Regions from separate parts of the Halomonas sp. YLB-10 genome, predicted to be linked through region 2. Evidence: predicted binding sites of a transcription regulator. Region 2 holds the regulator's gene; the other holds the start of a gene.
What was found. Region 2 encodes sigma-54, which starts transcription at its own class of promoters, with help from an activator protein. Its sites were predicted from a motif close to TGGCACNNNNNTTGCTNT; they were not measured.
Positions count from the first base shown of each region.

Region 1: the regulator sigma-54 is predicted to act here: its motif matches at 3,333-3,350, upstream of EBB56_RS01575 (ANTAR domain-containing response regulator).

Region 1 covers NZ_RRCU01000001.1:401,605-409,375, forward strand. Annotated here, with positions in the region: gene EBB56_RS01570 (nitrate reductase) at 1-2,687, opposite strand, end outside; gene EBB56_RS01575 (ANTAR domain-containing response regulator) at 3,434-4,033, shown strand; gene EBB56_RS01580 (CmpA/NrtA family ABC transporter substrate-binding protein) at 4,030-5,124, shown strand; gene EBB56_RS01585 (NAD(P)/FAD-dependent oxidoreductase) at 5,425-6,738, shown strand; gene nirB (nitrite reductase large subunit NirB) at 6,738-7,771, shown strand, end outside.
Region 2 covers NZ_RRCU01000004.1:144,149-151,919, reverse strand. Annotated here, with positions in the region: gene EBB56_RS10615 (HAD family hydrolase) at 1-369, shown strand, start outside; gene lptC (LPS export ABC transporter periplasmic protein LptC) at 366-941, shown strand; gene lptA (lipopolysaccharide transport periplasmic protein LptA) at 954-1,484, shown strand; gene lptB (LPS export ABC transporter ATP-binding protein) at 1,484-2,209, shown strand; gene EBB56_RS10595 (RNA polymerase factor sigma-54) at 2,480-3,892, shown strand; gene hpf (ribosome hibernation-promoting factor, HPF/YfiA family) at 4,052-4,360, shown strand; gene ptsN (PTS IIA-like nitrogen regulatory protein PtsN) at 4,366-4,851, shown strand; gene rapZ (RNase adapter RapZ) at 4,905-5,786, shown strand; gene EBB56_RS10575 (HPr family phosphocarrier protein) at 5,789-6,058, shown strand; gene EBB56_RS10570 (hypothetical protein) at 6,110-6,634, shown strand; gene bioA (adenosylmethionine--8-amino-7-oxononanoate transaminase) at 6,799-7,771, shown strand, end outside.

The DNA.
Region 1 (7,771 bases), on a different contig from region 2:
ATCGGGGTACGCCCCACCTGATGGCAGCTACACACGATCGGCCCCTGGTCGGCGGCGCCGTCATGACAGGCCGCCAGCACTCGCCGCCGATGCTGCTGCCCCATGGCCTCGCCACGCGCGGCCTCGTCGAAGCGCTCGCACAGCCAGCCAAGCCCCGGCAGTTCGCTGACCGGGCCAACCATCAGCCACCAGCACAGGCGTCCTTGTTCGAACCCCGCCAGGCGCCAGCGACCACTGGCCGGGTCCTGGGCCACCGGGCCCAGCTCCCCCGGCAACTGGCGTGCGGCCCAGTCGAGCCAATCGCGGTCGACGCCCGCTTTCTCGACGCTCCCTTTCTCACCCCCCCCTTTCTCACCCCCCCCTGGCTCGATCGGCTCACCGGCCAGTTGCCATCGCTCCGCCGAGGCCAGCGGGACCCGCGTCCAGTAGTTGGTCCCCTCGACCACCCGGGCCGCCAGGCCCGAACCCTCGGGCGGTCCCTGCTGGGCCAGTGCCCGGGAAACCACCAGGGTCGCCTCCCAGGCGTGCTGCAGCGGCGTGACCGCCACCGCGCCATGCTTGGTCTCCGGCTGGCCAGAAAGCGGATCGACGTCCGGGGCGAACAGGCTCCCCGCCAGTGGCGAGTGACTGAAGCGCGGTGTCCAGTGGATGGGCACGAACACTTCCCCACGGCGCTGGGCGGCAGAGACCCTGACGCGGGCGCGCATCTCGCCGCTGCGCGAGCGGATCCTGGCGAGCCCCTGGTCACACAGCCCCAGGGCCTCGGCGTCATCCCGGTGGACCTCGACGAAGGGCTCGGAGCGGTGATTCATCAGTCGGCTGGCCCTGGCGGTACGGGTCATGGTGTGCCACTGATCGCGCACCCGCCCCGAATTCAGCCGCAGCGGAAAGTCGGCATCAGTCGCCTGGCGCGGCGCCCGGGCGCTCACCGGCCACAGCCGGGCCCGACCGCTCTCGGTGTAGAAGCGGCCGCTTTCGAACAGCCGCGCGGTGCCTCGTGGTGCGCTTGCCGTCACCGGCCACTGGATCGGAGCCAGATCGTCGTACTCGACCCGGGACAGCCCCGCCAGCCCGGAAATATCGAAGGCCCGCCGTCCCTGGTTGTCGAGGCCCGACAGGCGCGCATGCTCGTCGAAGATCTCGCTGGGGTGGTCATAGGCGAAGGCCTCGCCGAAGCCCAGGCGCTCGGCCACCCGGCACAGGATCCACCAGTCGTGGCGGGCCTCGCCAGGCGGCGGCAGGAGCCCGCGCTGGCGCGAGATACGCCGTTCGGAGTTGGTGACGGTACCGTCCTTTTCCGACCAGCCGCTGGCCGGCAGCACGATATCGGCGAGTTCCACCAGGTCGGTGTCGGCCATGCACTCCGACACGATCACCAGCGGACAGCGCTCGATGGCGCGGCGTACCCGGTCGGCATCCGGCAGGCTCACCAGAGGGTTGGTGGCCATGATCCACAGCGCCTGGATGTCGCCGCGCTCGACGGCCTGAAACAGTTCGACCGCCTTGTGGCCGGGCTCCCGGGGCAGCGTCGGCACCAGCGCCTCGGTCGACCAGAAGCGGGTCAGCCGTTCGATGGCGCCCGGGGTGTGGTAGTCCATATGGGCGGCCAGCTGGTTGGCCAGTCCGCCGACCTCGCGCCCGCCCATGGCGTTTGGCTGGCCGGTGATGGAAAAGGGACCGGCGCCGGGCAGGCCAATCTTGCCGCCGGCCAGGTGGCAGTTGAGGATGGCCTGGCACTTGTCGGTGCCGCTGGTCGACTGGTTGACCCCCTGGGAGTAAAGCGTGACCACGTGCAGCTGGGTGGCAAACCAGTAGTAGAAGGTCTCGAGGCGCTCGGCGTCGAGATCGCAGGCCGCCGCCACCGCCTCGATGTCCGAGGCCTCGTCCAGGGCGGCGGCAATCGTCTCTTCGGCGCCGTCCACATGGCGCTTCAGATAGACCTCATCGAGCCGTTGGCGACGGGCCATCCAGGCCAGCAGGCCATTGAACAGCAAAGCGTCGCTGCCGGGGCGCAGCCCCAGGTACAGATCGGCGATCTCGCAGCTGTCGGTGACCCGAGGATCGATGACCACGACCCGCATCAGCGGATTGCGGGTCTTGGCCAGACGCAGCCGCTGATACAGCACCGGATGGTTCCAGGCCAGATTGGACCCCACCAGCACCACCAGTTCGGCCTCTTCCAGGTCCTCGTAGTTGCAGGGGACGGCGTCGGCGCCCAGGGTGCGCTTGTAGGCCGCCACCGCCGACGCCATGCACAGCCGCGAGTTGGTATCCAGGTGCGGTGTTCCGAGAAACCCCTTGAACAGCTTGTTGGCGACGTAGTAGTCCTCGGTCAATAGCTGCCCGGACAGGTAGCCGGCGATGGCCTCTGGACCGCTGCCCTCGGCAATCGCTCCGAGACGCTCGGCCACGGCGTCCAGCGCGCTGTCCCAGTCGGCTTCGCGACCGTCCACCCTGGGTCGCGTCAAGCGCCCCTGAACGCCAAGGGTCTCCGCCAGGGCCGAGCCCTTGACGCACAGGCGCCCGAAGTTGGCCGGGTGATCCCGATCGCCCTGGAGGGTGACCGACTCGCCATCGCGACGTAGCTCGATGCCACAGCCGACCCCGCAGTAGGGACAGGTGGTGCCTGTGGCCTCGCCGCCAGCACCGCTGTCGATCTCCGTGCTGTCGCTATCCGTCCGGGTCATCGCGCTCTCCTCTGGGCCATCTTGCTGCCTTGGCATATCGTCGGCATCTCATCGGCAGATCATCGCTCCGCTAGCGGCCGGGCCTTGATCGGTCGGGTCTTGCTGCGGCCCAAACGCACGACGCCCATCCCGTCGAGCGAGGCTCGAGGAGATGGGCGTCGTTGCCGGATGAAATCCCGCGCTGGATTTCGTGTGTGCTAGCGCCCGTTGCAGACGAGTTGTCGGACCGGCCCACCCGCCACCAGCGTCGGGACCCTTCCTGGCTCGGCCTAGTGATCTGGCTCGGCCTAGTGATCGGGCTCGACGTAGTCATCTGGCTCGGCTTAGTGATGCCCATGGCACCAACAACGGCACTAGCTTTGCCAGTAACCAAAGCAAACCCTGTGCCAGAACACCATAATCGCCCCCTGCAGTGTGGAATGCTGGTGCCAGCCAATTGAAGCCACGACGTTTTTTCTGACGTTTGCCCAGGCGATGGTGGCGAGAAGACGTCTGACAGACCCCAGGCTCGCACCACAACGAACGATAGAGGCCACCGTTTACGCACCCTTTCGGTGCGCGAGCGCCTGCCCGGCATATCTGCGGGGGCACGGCGGCGGCTTTGCAGGGGGTTATCTCCCTGACAGAAAACGACAAGATCGAAAATGGAACGCCTTTTGCGCTGACAGGTGCAGAGGCACCCAAGGTGCACCCTTCATCATGTCGACTCGAGCTCTATCGAGCGACAGCATCATCGAGCCACGCCCATGCCCGAACACGACACCTTGAAGGTCCTGCTGGTCGACGACGAGATAGTGCGCGCCGCCATGGTCGAAGAGGCGCTTGCGCTGGACGGACACCAGGTGGTCTGCCGACTGTCAAGCCCGGCCAGCCTCAACGACATGGTGCAGCAGCATCAACCCGACGTGGTCATCATCGACATGGAATCGCCTGACCGGGACACCCTGGAAAGCATGGCGCTGCTGCAGCGGGAAAACCCTCGACCGGTGGTGTTCTTCGCCGACCAGCACGACCCCGAATCGCTCAAGGCGGCGGTGAAGGCCGGCGTCAGCGCCTATGTGGTGGACGGTCTGGCGGCCAACCGCGTCAAGGCGGTCATCGATGTCGCCATCGCCCGCTTCGAAGCCTTTCAGGGAATGCGCCGCGACCTCGACAAGGCACGCAATCAGCTCGCCGACCGCAAGCGCATCGAACAGGCCAAGGGCCTGTTGATGAAGCATCAGAGCTGCGATGAGGAACAGGCCTACCGCATGCTGCGCAAGCTGGCCATGGACCGCGGCCAGCGCATCGCACAGGTCGCCCAGAACGTCATCGACATCCTCAAGCCACTGGAGAAGGGATCATGAGTCCATCGCTGTCTTCTGACGCGGCCAGCACGTCCAGAACTGGCGCGCCGCATCCACCCGAGCTCGCCAGCCTGACCCTGGGATTCGTGCCACTGCTGGATGCTGCGCTGTTGATCATCGCCCGGGAAGGCGGCTTCTTCGCCGCCCAGGGGGTCGAGGTCAGCCTGTCACGCGAGAACGCCTGGTCCACCCTGCGCGACAAGGTCGCCGCCGGCCTGCTTGACGGCGCCCAGATGCTGGCGCCAATGCCGCTGGCCATGAGCCTGGGGCTGTCCCGCGCGCCTTGTGACACCCTGGCCGCCGCGGTGCTGAGCCGCCAGGGCAATACGCTGGTGCTGTCTCGCCGCCTGGCCGATGCGGTCGGCGCTTCGGTCGACAACGGGGAGCCCGGCGCCTTCGGCGCGGCCAGCGAACTGGCCCGACGCTTCAAGGCCTCGCTGAAAGAAGGCACCCGGCCACGCCTGGCCATGGTCTACCCCTACTCCTGCCAGCACCTGTTGCTGCGTGACTGGCTGGCCCGCGGCGACATCGACGTCGACAGCGAGGTCGAACTGGTCGCGCTGCCGCCCCCGCGCATGGTGGACGCCCTGCGCGAAGGCGAGATCGATGGCTTCTGCGTCGGCGAGCCCTGGGGCAGCCTGGCCCAGCATCGTCAGGTGGGTCGAGTGGTGGCCAGCGGTGCAGAACTGATGCCGGCGCATCCCGAGAAGGTGCTGGGGGTGACGGCCTCCTGGGCTCGGCGCTACCCGAATACCCTGTCCGCGCTGCTGCGCGCCCTCCAGGCCGCCGCCCTGTGGCTGGACAAGGCGCCTGAGGCCAGACGCCAGACCCTGGCCTGGCTGGCACTGCCCCCCTACCTCGATGAAGCCGTAGGCCATCTCGACGAGCTGCCGCTGGAAGCCGCCCCGGGCTACCCCTGCATCGGTGAGCGACTGCGCCCCCTGACGGCCGACTTCGAGGGGCTGATCCAGCGGTTGTCGCCGCTGCTCGAGGCTCGCGGGCGACAGCTCGACACCGCCACCCTGGAGGAGTGCTACAGCGCTGTGCATTACGACGCCGCCACGCACCAGTACGGTGCCGACACGCCCTGAACCCTGCCTGACCGGTGCTGACGCCCGCCACCAGGGCCTGCACCAACAGGCTGTTTTACCTGCACAAAACGTAAAACAGGCATGAAACTTGGATAGCCTGTAGCAAGTGCCGGCGAATGCCGGCGGCGGTCAACGGCGATCGCACCGACACTAGACAAAGACGTCTCTTCACCCTCCGACGCCGGAGGTGTGAGAGACGTCTTTGGCGTTTTTGGAGCCCATGCGATGCCATATTCCACTGGTCCTTCTGACTCCAGGCCCCGCTCCTCTGGCCTGCCTGACTCAAGGTCCCGTTCCGAAATGACCCAGGCCGGCTCGTCTTCCCCGACGAGGTCTGATGACGCACGTCTTCCCCACCTGGTGATCGTCGGCAACGGCATGGCCGCGCATCGATTGATCGAGACCCTGGCGGCCCAGAGTGGTGCCCCACGACACATCACCGTGATCGGCGCCGAACCGCACGCGGCCTACAACCGCATTCTGCTGTCGAGCTGGCTGGCCGGCGATGTCGAGCAGGATGGATTGACGCTGACACCGCCGCATGACTCCGCCGTCACGGTCGATCAGCGCCTGGGCGCGCGGGTGGAACGGATCGATCGTACCCGGCGCCTGGTCGAGTGCGACGACGGCGAGGTGATCCCCTACGACCACCTGGTGCTGGCGCTGGGTTCGCGCAGCGCCATGCCACAGATCCCCGGCATCACGCTGACGGGCGTGTCGGGCTTTCGCGATCTGGACGATGCGGCGCGCCTGGCCGACGCAGCAAAGGCTGGCGGCGCGGCGGTGGTGGTCGGTGGTGGCCTGCTGGGCCTGGAGGCCGCCGCCGGCCTCGCCGCCAGAGGCATGCAGGTATGCGTGCTGCAACGCTCACCGCGCCTGATGAACCGGCAGCTGGACGCCACCGCCAGCACCATGCTGGCAAGCGAAATCGAAGGACGCGGCATCCATCTGAAGACCGGGGCGCGGCTGGCCGAGATCGTCGGCGATGAAAACGGCCAGGTGGTCGGTGTGCGCCTGGAAGACGACGAGCGCCTGCTGCCGGCGAACTGCGTGGTGATCGCCGCCGGCATCACCCCCAACGCCGAGCTGGGCAGGGATGCGGGGCTCGATTGCGATCGCGCCATCGTCGTCGACGACACCCTGGCCACCTCGGACCCCGACATTTCTGCCCTCGGCGAATGCTGCCAGTTCGAGGACACCACCTACGGCCTGGTGGAGCCGATCTGGCATCAGGTCGAGGTACTGGCCAGTCGCCTGTGCGGCGAGCCCTCGGCGCCTTACCACGAACGCGCCTGCGCCACCAAGCTCAAGGTTTCCGGCGTCTCGCTGTACGCCTTCGGCCCCACCGAGGCCGAGGACGGACATGAGGTCCTCAGCTATCGCGACCAGGGCGAATACCGCCGACTGCTGCTGCGCGACGGCCGACTCGAGGGCGCCGTGCTCTACGGCGATACCCGCATGGGCCCCTGGCTATTCCGGCTCGCCGAGCAAGGCCAGCGACTGGACCGAGCGCGCCACTCGCTGCTGCTGGGCCAGGCCGATACCGAGGCCCTGCTGGCGGACGACGCCACCACCGACACCGACCCATCGACCACCGAACAGGATGCCGCCTGATGTCCAGCACAAAGCACAATCTCGCCGCACACAATGCTCCCGACAGCGACGCCACGGATACCCGCCCCACCCTGGTCGTGGTAGGCAACGGCATGGTAGGTCACCACCTGGTCGAGCAGCTGGTCGAACGTGATCAGCACCGCCGCTACCGCATCGTGGTGTTCGGCGAGGAACGTCATCTGGCCTACGACCGAGTGCACCTGTCGGAGTACTTCAGCGGCCGCGACGCCCAGTCCCTGGCGCTGTCCACCGCCGACTACTACGCCGAGCACGGCATCGAGCTCAAGTTGCACCAGGCGGTCACCGCCATCGATCGCGATGCACGGCGCGTTCACACCGACGCTGGCTACCTCGACTTCGACCGTCTGGTGCTGGCCACCGGTTCCTTCCCCTTCGTCCCGCCGATTCCCGGCAATGATCGCGAGGGCTGCCTGGTCTACCGCACCCTGGACGATCTCGACGCCATTCGCGCCGCCGCCGCCACCGCCAATACCGGCGTGGTGGTGGGGGGCGGACTGCTCGGGCTGGAGGCCGCCAACGCCCTGCGCGGCCTCGACCTGGACACCGCGGTGGTCGAATTTGCCCCGCGTCTGATGCCGATGCAGGTGGACGAGCAAGGCGGTGAACTGCTCAAGGAAAAGATCGAGGGCCTGGGCGTCCAGGTGCTGACCGAAAGAGCGACCCGCGAGATCGTCCCCGGTGAAGCCAGCCGTCTGCGCATGGTATTTCAGGACGACAAGGTGCTGGAGACCGATCTGATCGTGTTCTCCGCCGGCATACGCCCCCGGGACGAGCTGGCCCGCGAGTGCGGGCTCGAGATCGGCGAACGTGGCGGCGTGGTGATCGATGACCACTGCCTGACCAGCGATCCCGCCATCCTCGCGGTGGGCGAGGTCGCGCTGTACAACAACAGCATCTTCGGTCTGGTCGCCCCCGGTTATCAGATGGCCAAGGCCGCGGCCGACACCCTGTGCGGTGGCGATTCGACCTTCACCGGGGCCGACATGAGCACCAAGCTCAAGCTGATGGGGGT
Region 2 (7,771 bases):
GCCCTGATCACCGGGCGCAGCTCCCCCATGGTCACCCAGAGAGCCAGAGCACTCGGCATCGAGCACGTACAGCAAGGGGTCGAGCGCAAGCTGCCCGCCCTTGAATCGCTGTGCGATTCGCTTGGCCTGACCCTCGACCAGGTCGCCTACTGCGGCGATGACCTGCCGGATCTGCCCTGCATCCATCGCAGTGCGGTCGGCATCACCGTGCCAGGCGCCCCCTGCTACCTTCGTCAGCACGCCGACTGGGTCACCCAGGTTGCCGGCGGACATGGCGCGGTGCGCGAGATCACCGACACCCTGCTGATGGCCCAGGGCCGCCTCGACGATATCATCGACAGCTACCTGAGCAACGGACCGCTGACATGAAACTGAGCGCACTGCGTCCAGGCTTTCGCTTCTGGCTGGTCATCCTGCTGCTGGTACTCGGTGGCGGCCTGACGTTGCTCGACCCCCGCGAGAGCAACGTCCCCGACCTGGTACCCAATGACAAGGCTGGCGAGCCCGACTACTACCTGGTGGATGCCCGCCTGACCCGCTTCGATGCCCAGGGCACCCCCCACCAACGCATCGATACGCCACGCCTTGTGCACACACCGCTCGACGACATCACCCGGGTGGACCAGCCGGACCTTGCGCTGATCGACGACAGCGGCCGAGAGTGGATCGCCGACGCCGACAACGGTGAACTGGGTCCGGACGGCAACCCCCTGACCCTGTCGGGCGACGCCCATCTCGAGGCCCCCGCAGAGCGTTGGCAGCTTGATACAGAGGTATTGGTCTACGACAGCGACAGTGGCCATGTCTGGAGCGAAACGCCAGCCGTCCTACGCCAACCCCCTCAACAGATGCAAGGGGAGCGCTTCGACGCCTGGATCCATGACAATACCGCTCGCCTGACCGACAATGTCACCGGTCATCATCCGCCAGAGCCTCAATAAGGAGCCCCTTCCATGATGCGTCCAAGTCCCGCCCTCCTGCTTGCCCTGGCCCTTGGCCTGGCCGCCGGCGCCACCGGCAGCAGTGTCCTGGCGCTGGAAAGTGATCGCAGCGCACCGATTCAGGTGGAGGCCGACCAGCTGGATCTCGATGATCGCGCCGGTACCGCGGTCTATACCGGCGACGTGCGCATTGTGCAAGGCAGCATGATCCTCACCGGCGAACGCGTCGAGATCCAGCGCAACGACCAAGGACAACTGTCACTGGCGACCGCGACCGGCTCACGTGCCTACCTCGAGCAGAAGCCATCCCCGGAAGAACCGGTGGTCAAGGGCTGGGGCCGCAAGGTGATCTACCACGTGGCCGAACGCCGCATGGAGCTGATCGACCAGGCTGAGCTGCACAAGGCCAATGACACCTTCGACGGTGCCTATCTGGAGTACTTCCTCGATCGCCGCGTGGTCCAGGCCCGCTCCAGCGCCCAGGGCGTCCAGGGCGAGCAGCGCATTCGCATGACCCTCGAGCCGGAAAGCCAAGGAAACTGATGAAGACTCTCCACGCTCGCCATCTGGCCAAGAGCTACAAGAAGCGTCGCGTCGTCCAGGACATCAGCCTGTCGATCGAGCAGGGCAGCATCGTCGGTCTGCTGGGCCCCAACGGGGCCGGCAAGACCACCTCCTTCTACATGATCGTCGGCCTGGTCAGAGCCGACGCCGGCAGCATCAGCATCGATGATCGGGACCTGAGCCGCGCGGCCATGCATCAGCGCGCGCTGGCCGGTATCGGCTACCTGCCTCAGGAGGCTTCGATCTTTCGCAAGCTGTCGGTGGCCGACAACATCATGGCGATCCTCGAGACCCGCAAGGACCTCGACCGCGAGGGCCGAGAAGCACGTCTCGAGCAACTCCTCGAGGACTTCCACGTCAGCCATATTCGCGACAACCCCGGCATGAGCCTGTCCGGCGGGGAGCGGCGCCGGGTCGAGATCGCCCGCGCCCTGGCCACCGAGCCGGCCTTTATCCTGCTCGATGAACCCTTCGCCGGGGTCGACCCGATCTCGGTGGGCGAGATCAAGTCCATCATTCGTCAACTCAAGGCCCGCGATATCGGCGTCCTGATCACCGATCACAACGTGCGCGAGACCCTCGATATCTGCGATCGTGCCTACATCGTCGGCGACGGCCAGATCATCGCCGAGGGCAGCGCCGAGTCCATCCTTGCCAACCAGCGCGTCAAGGAGGTCTACCTGGGCGAAAACTTCCGCCTTTAGACCGCAGGGCCGCCCGACAGCCGCAGTCGCCTCAAGCGGCCGCAACACTTGCCAGCATCAGCATCCAAGCGCCGGCCCCGAAAGGGTCGGCCTCACCTTGCACACAGGGCCTCCCTCGAAAGAAACACCTCCCCCCCTACCAAGTTGTTCCACATCGACCTTTTCACTCCCTCCCACAGGTCAAAAAACACCAACTTGGCAAGATGCTTGCATGTCTGATGACTCGTCGTTAGGGTAAAGCCTTTCGACAACACTGGTGGATCCCGACCCATGGCCCTCAAGGCGTCACTGCAGCTGCGCATCGGTACCCAGCTGACCATGACCCCGCAACTGCAACAGGCGATCGGCCTGCTGCAGCTTTCGACTCTGGACCTGCGCCAGGAGGTCCAGCAGGCGCTGGAGGCCAACCCCATGCTCGAACTCGAGGACGAGTTCGGCGAACAGCAGACCAGGGAAGCCGCGGAAGATGACTGGGCGGATCAGATTCCCTCGGAACTCAGTGTGGACAGCGACTGGTCCGACACCTACCAGGACCTGGGCACCACCCCCGCCGGCAGTGGCGAGGCGGCGGATTTCGAGCGCCAGGCAAGCTCCCAGTCACTGCACAGCCACCTGAGCTGGCAACTGGCGATGCTCGACGTCAGCGACCAGGAGCGCCTGATCGCCGAGAGCCTGCTCGACGCGGTCAACGCCGACGGCTATCTCGAGCAGACACTGGATGACATCGCCCAGGGGCTCGAGCAAGACGGTCGTCGCCCCCCTCCCCTCGCCGAGGTGGAGGCGGTGCTGGTTCGGCTGCAACAGTTCGAACCGACCGGAGTGTTCGCCCGCGACCTGCGCGAGTGTTTGATGCTGCAACTGGATAGTCTGCCTCGCGATACCGTCCTGCTGCCCCAGGCCGGACGACTGGTAAGACAGTTTCTCGAGGCACTGGCCAGCGGCGACCGACGTCTGCTGAAGCGCCGGCTAGGACTCGATGACGACCAACTCGACAGCGTCATCGAGCTGATCCGAAGCCTCGACCCACGTCCCGGCAGCCAGTTCGGTGACAGCGATAACGACTACGTCATTCCCGACCTGGTGGTACGCCACACCGAAGAGGGCTGGCGCGTTGAACTCAACCCGGATGCAATGCCCCGACTGCGCATCCAGCCCGACTACGCTGCGCTGATTCGGCGCGCGGACAAGAGCCAGGACAACCAGTTCCTCAAGGACCACCTGCAGGAGGCGCGCTGGCTGATCAAGAGTCTGTCCAGCCGCAACGACACCTTGCTGAAGGTCGGCCGGGAAATCATGGTGCGTCAGATCGACTTCCTCGAGCAGGGAGAAGCGGCCATGAAACCGTTGGTGCTGGCCGATATCGCAGACAAGGTGGAGATGCACGAGTCCACCATCTCCCGCGTGACCACCCAGAAGTTCGTGCACACGCCTCGCGGCGTGTTCGAGTTGAAGTATTTTTTCTCGAGCCAGGTCGGCCAGGATGGCGACGCCCATTCCAGTACCGCCATCCGCGCCATGATCAAATCGTTGATTCAAAAGGAACCTGCCCGCAAACCTCTGTCGGACAGCAAACTGGTGGAATTGCTGGCGGAAGACGGTGTCAATGTCGCCAGACGCACCGTGGCAAAGTACCGGGAAGCCATGAATATTCCGTCTTCCAGCGAGCGCAAGCGACTGCGCTGAGGCCTTGCGCTGCGGCGTCGCTAGCCTAGTTATCGGGAAAGCGCAAGCACTTGAAATTTCGCATGACATCTGCGTCTTTCTGCGTAGCGTCGAGGGGGTTTGCAGGATCGGAAAAAGGGTTACAATCAAGCCACCACCCGAAAGAGCAAGGAGCCTGTCATGCAAGTCAACATCACCGGCCACCACGTCGAATTGACCGATCCCCTGCGTGACTACGTACAAGAGAAGCTCGCCCGTGTGGAGCGCCACTACGACAACATCACCAACGTCCAGGTGACCCTCTCGGTGGAAAAGGAACGCCAGCTGGCCGCCTGCACCCTTCACGCCGCCGGTGCCGACCTGCATGCCGAAGCGCAGGACGGCGACATGTATGCTGCTATCGACGCCCTTGCCGACAAGCTGGACCGCCAGCTGGTCAAGCACAAGGAAAAATCCCAAGCCCGCGCCCAAGGCGCCGGAATTCGCTGACTCTCATGACATTGGAAGCCATTCTCCCTCCCGAGCGCACATTGTTCGATGTCCCGGGAGGCAGCAAGAAGAGGGTGCTGGAGTTTTTCAGCACCTTCATTGCGCAGAACACCCCGAGCCTGGACAGCCAGGAGGTCTTCAGTCGGCTGATCGGACGTGAGCGCCTGGGCAGTACCGGCATCGGCAATGGCGTCGCCATTCCCCATGCCCGCAACCCCCACTGCAAGGCGCCCATCTCCGGCTTCCTCAAACTCGCGGAACCTGTCGACTTCGATGCCATCGATGGTGAGCCCGTCGATCTGGTGTTCGTGCTGCTGGTGCCGGAAGAGGCCGACGACGCCCATCTTGCCCTGCTCGGCCAGGTCGCTGGCGTCATGAACGACGCCGACACACGTCACCGTCTGCGCCACGCCAGCTCTCAGCGCGAGCTTCACGAGCGCCTGCAGGAAGCCATCCGCCAACAGGCGCCAGGGGACGACACTCCCTCCTGATCGCGGCCTTGCCTAGGCCATCAGCAATGGACGCCTGCCCAAGGAGACAGGACATGCAGCTCGTGATCATCAGTGGTCGCTCCGGCTCGGGAAAGTCCGTGGCCCTTCAGGCCCTGGAGGACCTGGGGTTCTACGCCATCGACAACCTTCCCGCGACCTTGCTGGGCGCCTTGGTGGACGAGCTGGAAAACGGTCATTCCCGCCGTATCGCCGTCAGCGTCGACGCCCGCAACCTGCCTGAGGCGCTGGAACGCTTCCCCGCCCAGCTGGCGTCCCTCAAGCAGAGTCCGATCGACTGCCAGGTGGTCTACCTGACCAGTGATGCGCGAATTCTGCTCGAGCGTTATTCCCACACGCGGCGCCGTCACCCCCTGACCCGTGATAGCGACATGACCCTGGCGGAAGCCATCGAGTCCGAACAGAAGGCCCTTTCGGGCATTCGAGACCTGGCCGATCTGGTCATCGACAGCTCTCGCCTGTCGGTACACGAACTGCGTTCGCGCATCGCCGAACAGGTCGCCGACCACCGCAGCGGCCAGTTGAGCCTGACCGTGGAGTCCTTCGGCTTCAAGCGTGGCGTGCCGCCGGATGCAGACATCGTGTTCGATGCCCGCTGTCTGCCCAACCCCTACTGGGAACCATCGCTGCGTGATGCCAATGGCTGCGATCCCAGCGTCATCGACTTCCTCGAACGCTATCAGGACGTCGCCGACATGAAACGCGACATTCTCGCCTGGGTGCGCACCTGGCTACCGCGCTATCAGCAAAGCCAGCGCAGCTACCTCACCGTGGCGGTGGGCTGCACCGGAGGACAGCATCGTTCGGTCTACCTGGCCGAGGGAATCGCCTCGGCCCTGGCCGACCAGCATCCCCGCGTCCGTCTACGCCACCGCGAACTCGGCCAGCAACGCCGACTGGACAGCGGAGGACTCTAGGCGTGGCCCGACGCACCCTGACCCTGACCAATCGTCGTGGCCTGCATGCACGCGCCGCGACACGCCTGGTCACCTGCTGCCAACCCTTTGACGCCACCGTCACCGTCCACCATGGCAGCCGCTCGGGTGACGCCGCCAACATCATGTCGCTGCTGATGCTGGCCGCCCCCTGCGGTACGGAGCTGACCCTGGAGGCCGAAGGCAAGGACGCGGACGCGGTGCTGGACGCTCTGGAGGCACTGTTCGACGCACGCTTCGACGAAGACGCCTGACGTCTTCCCTCTCCTTGTTTTGACCGCCACCCCCTGCCTGCCAAGGACGCCATGCAACTGATCCAGACCGGCAAGTACACCGAGGTCCACTACGATCCGGACCAGGACGCCTTCATCAAGACCTTCACGCCCAAGACCAGCGATCGCTGGCGCTACCGCCTGGGCATCCGGCGCTACCCCGGCCACAACTTTCGCTATGTCGCCGGCCGACTGGAGCGACTGGGTATCGCCACACCGAAAATCCTGTCGGCAGAGCGCTATCGCCTGGTCACCGCCAACGTGCACGGCATCGCGCTTAAAAAGCTGGTCCTCGACTCTCCGGAACTGCAGAACCGCTACCTGGACATTCTCGAAGCCTTGTACCGTGACCGTATCCACTGTCGTGGCCTGCACACAGAGAACTTCCTGGTCGTCGACGGAGAGGTGATCGCCATCGATCTGGATGCCTACAAGGCGCCGCGGGTCTTCACCTATCCGCGCCGAGAGTTCATCGACTGTCTGAGTCGCTCGCTGAAAAACGACGAGGCGTTCCTGTTCGAGCGCTTTCTCGAACGTGTCGACGCCCAGCATCCCTGAGCCCAGCATCCCTAAGGAAGAACCGCTCCTCCTTGTGCCCTCGCCTGCCCCGCTCTACCCCGGTTTTCCGGGTGGGAGCGCTGGCGTTGGCGACGGTAGCAGCAGCAGTGGTAAACTTTTAACTCGCCACTCAGTTTACCACCAAGCGTCCTTCAGGAGCCGACATGACCTCTCCGGTGTGGCATCCCTACGCCCATCTCAAGACCCAGGCCCCTGCCCCCCGGGTAGTCGGCGGCCAGGGCACCCGCTTTACCCTGGACAGCGGCGAATCATTGCTCGACGCGACCTGCTCCTGGTGGTGCATGATCCACGGCTACGGACATCCACGGCTGGTCAAGGCGATTCAGGAGCAAGCTGCCACGCTGTGTCACGTGATGCTTGGAGGACTGACCCACGATCCCGCCGACCAGCTCGCGCGGGAACTGGTTCGCGTCACGCCAGAGGGCCTCAACCACGTGTTCTTCTCCGACAGCGGCTCGGTGGGCATGGAGGTGGCGATGAAGATGGCGGTGCAGTACCACCATCTGCGCGGCCGCCCCAACAAGCACCGCATGCTGTCATTGATGAAGGCCTACCACGGTGATACCGCCGGCTGCATGGCGGTGTGTGACCCCGAAGAGGGCATGCATTCGCTGTTTTCCGGCTTTCTTCCGAAGCACCATTTCGCCCCGGCGCCGACGGCACCCTATACGGCCACGCCAGAGCAGGTCGCCGCCGACCTCGACGCCCTGCGAGCGGTGCTGGAAGCCCACCACCACGAGATCGCCGCGCTGTTGATGGAACCCCTGCTGCAGGCCGCCGGAGGTCTCAACATGACCTCTCCGGACTATCTGAAGGGTGCTCGCGCCTTGTGCGACGAGTTCGACGTGCTGTTGGTGTTCGACGAAGTGGCCACCGGCTTTGGACGCACCGGGCGCATGTTCGCCGCCGACCATGCCGGTGTCAGTCCGGACATCATGGTGCTGTCCAAGGGGCTGACCGGCGGCTACCTTGGCCACGCAGCGACCCTGGCCAGCGACCGTGTCCATGACACCTTTATCGGCGACAGCGAGCTTCACGCCTTTATGCACGGCCCGACCTTCATGGGCAATCCGCTGGCCTGTCGCGTGGCACTGGAAAGCCTCAGGGTCTTCGAGG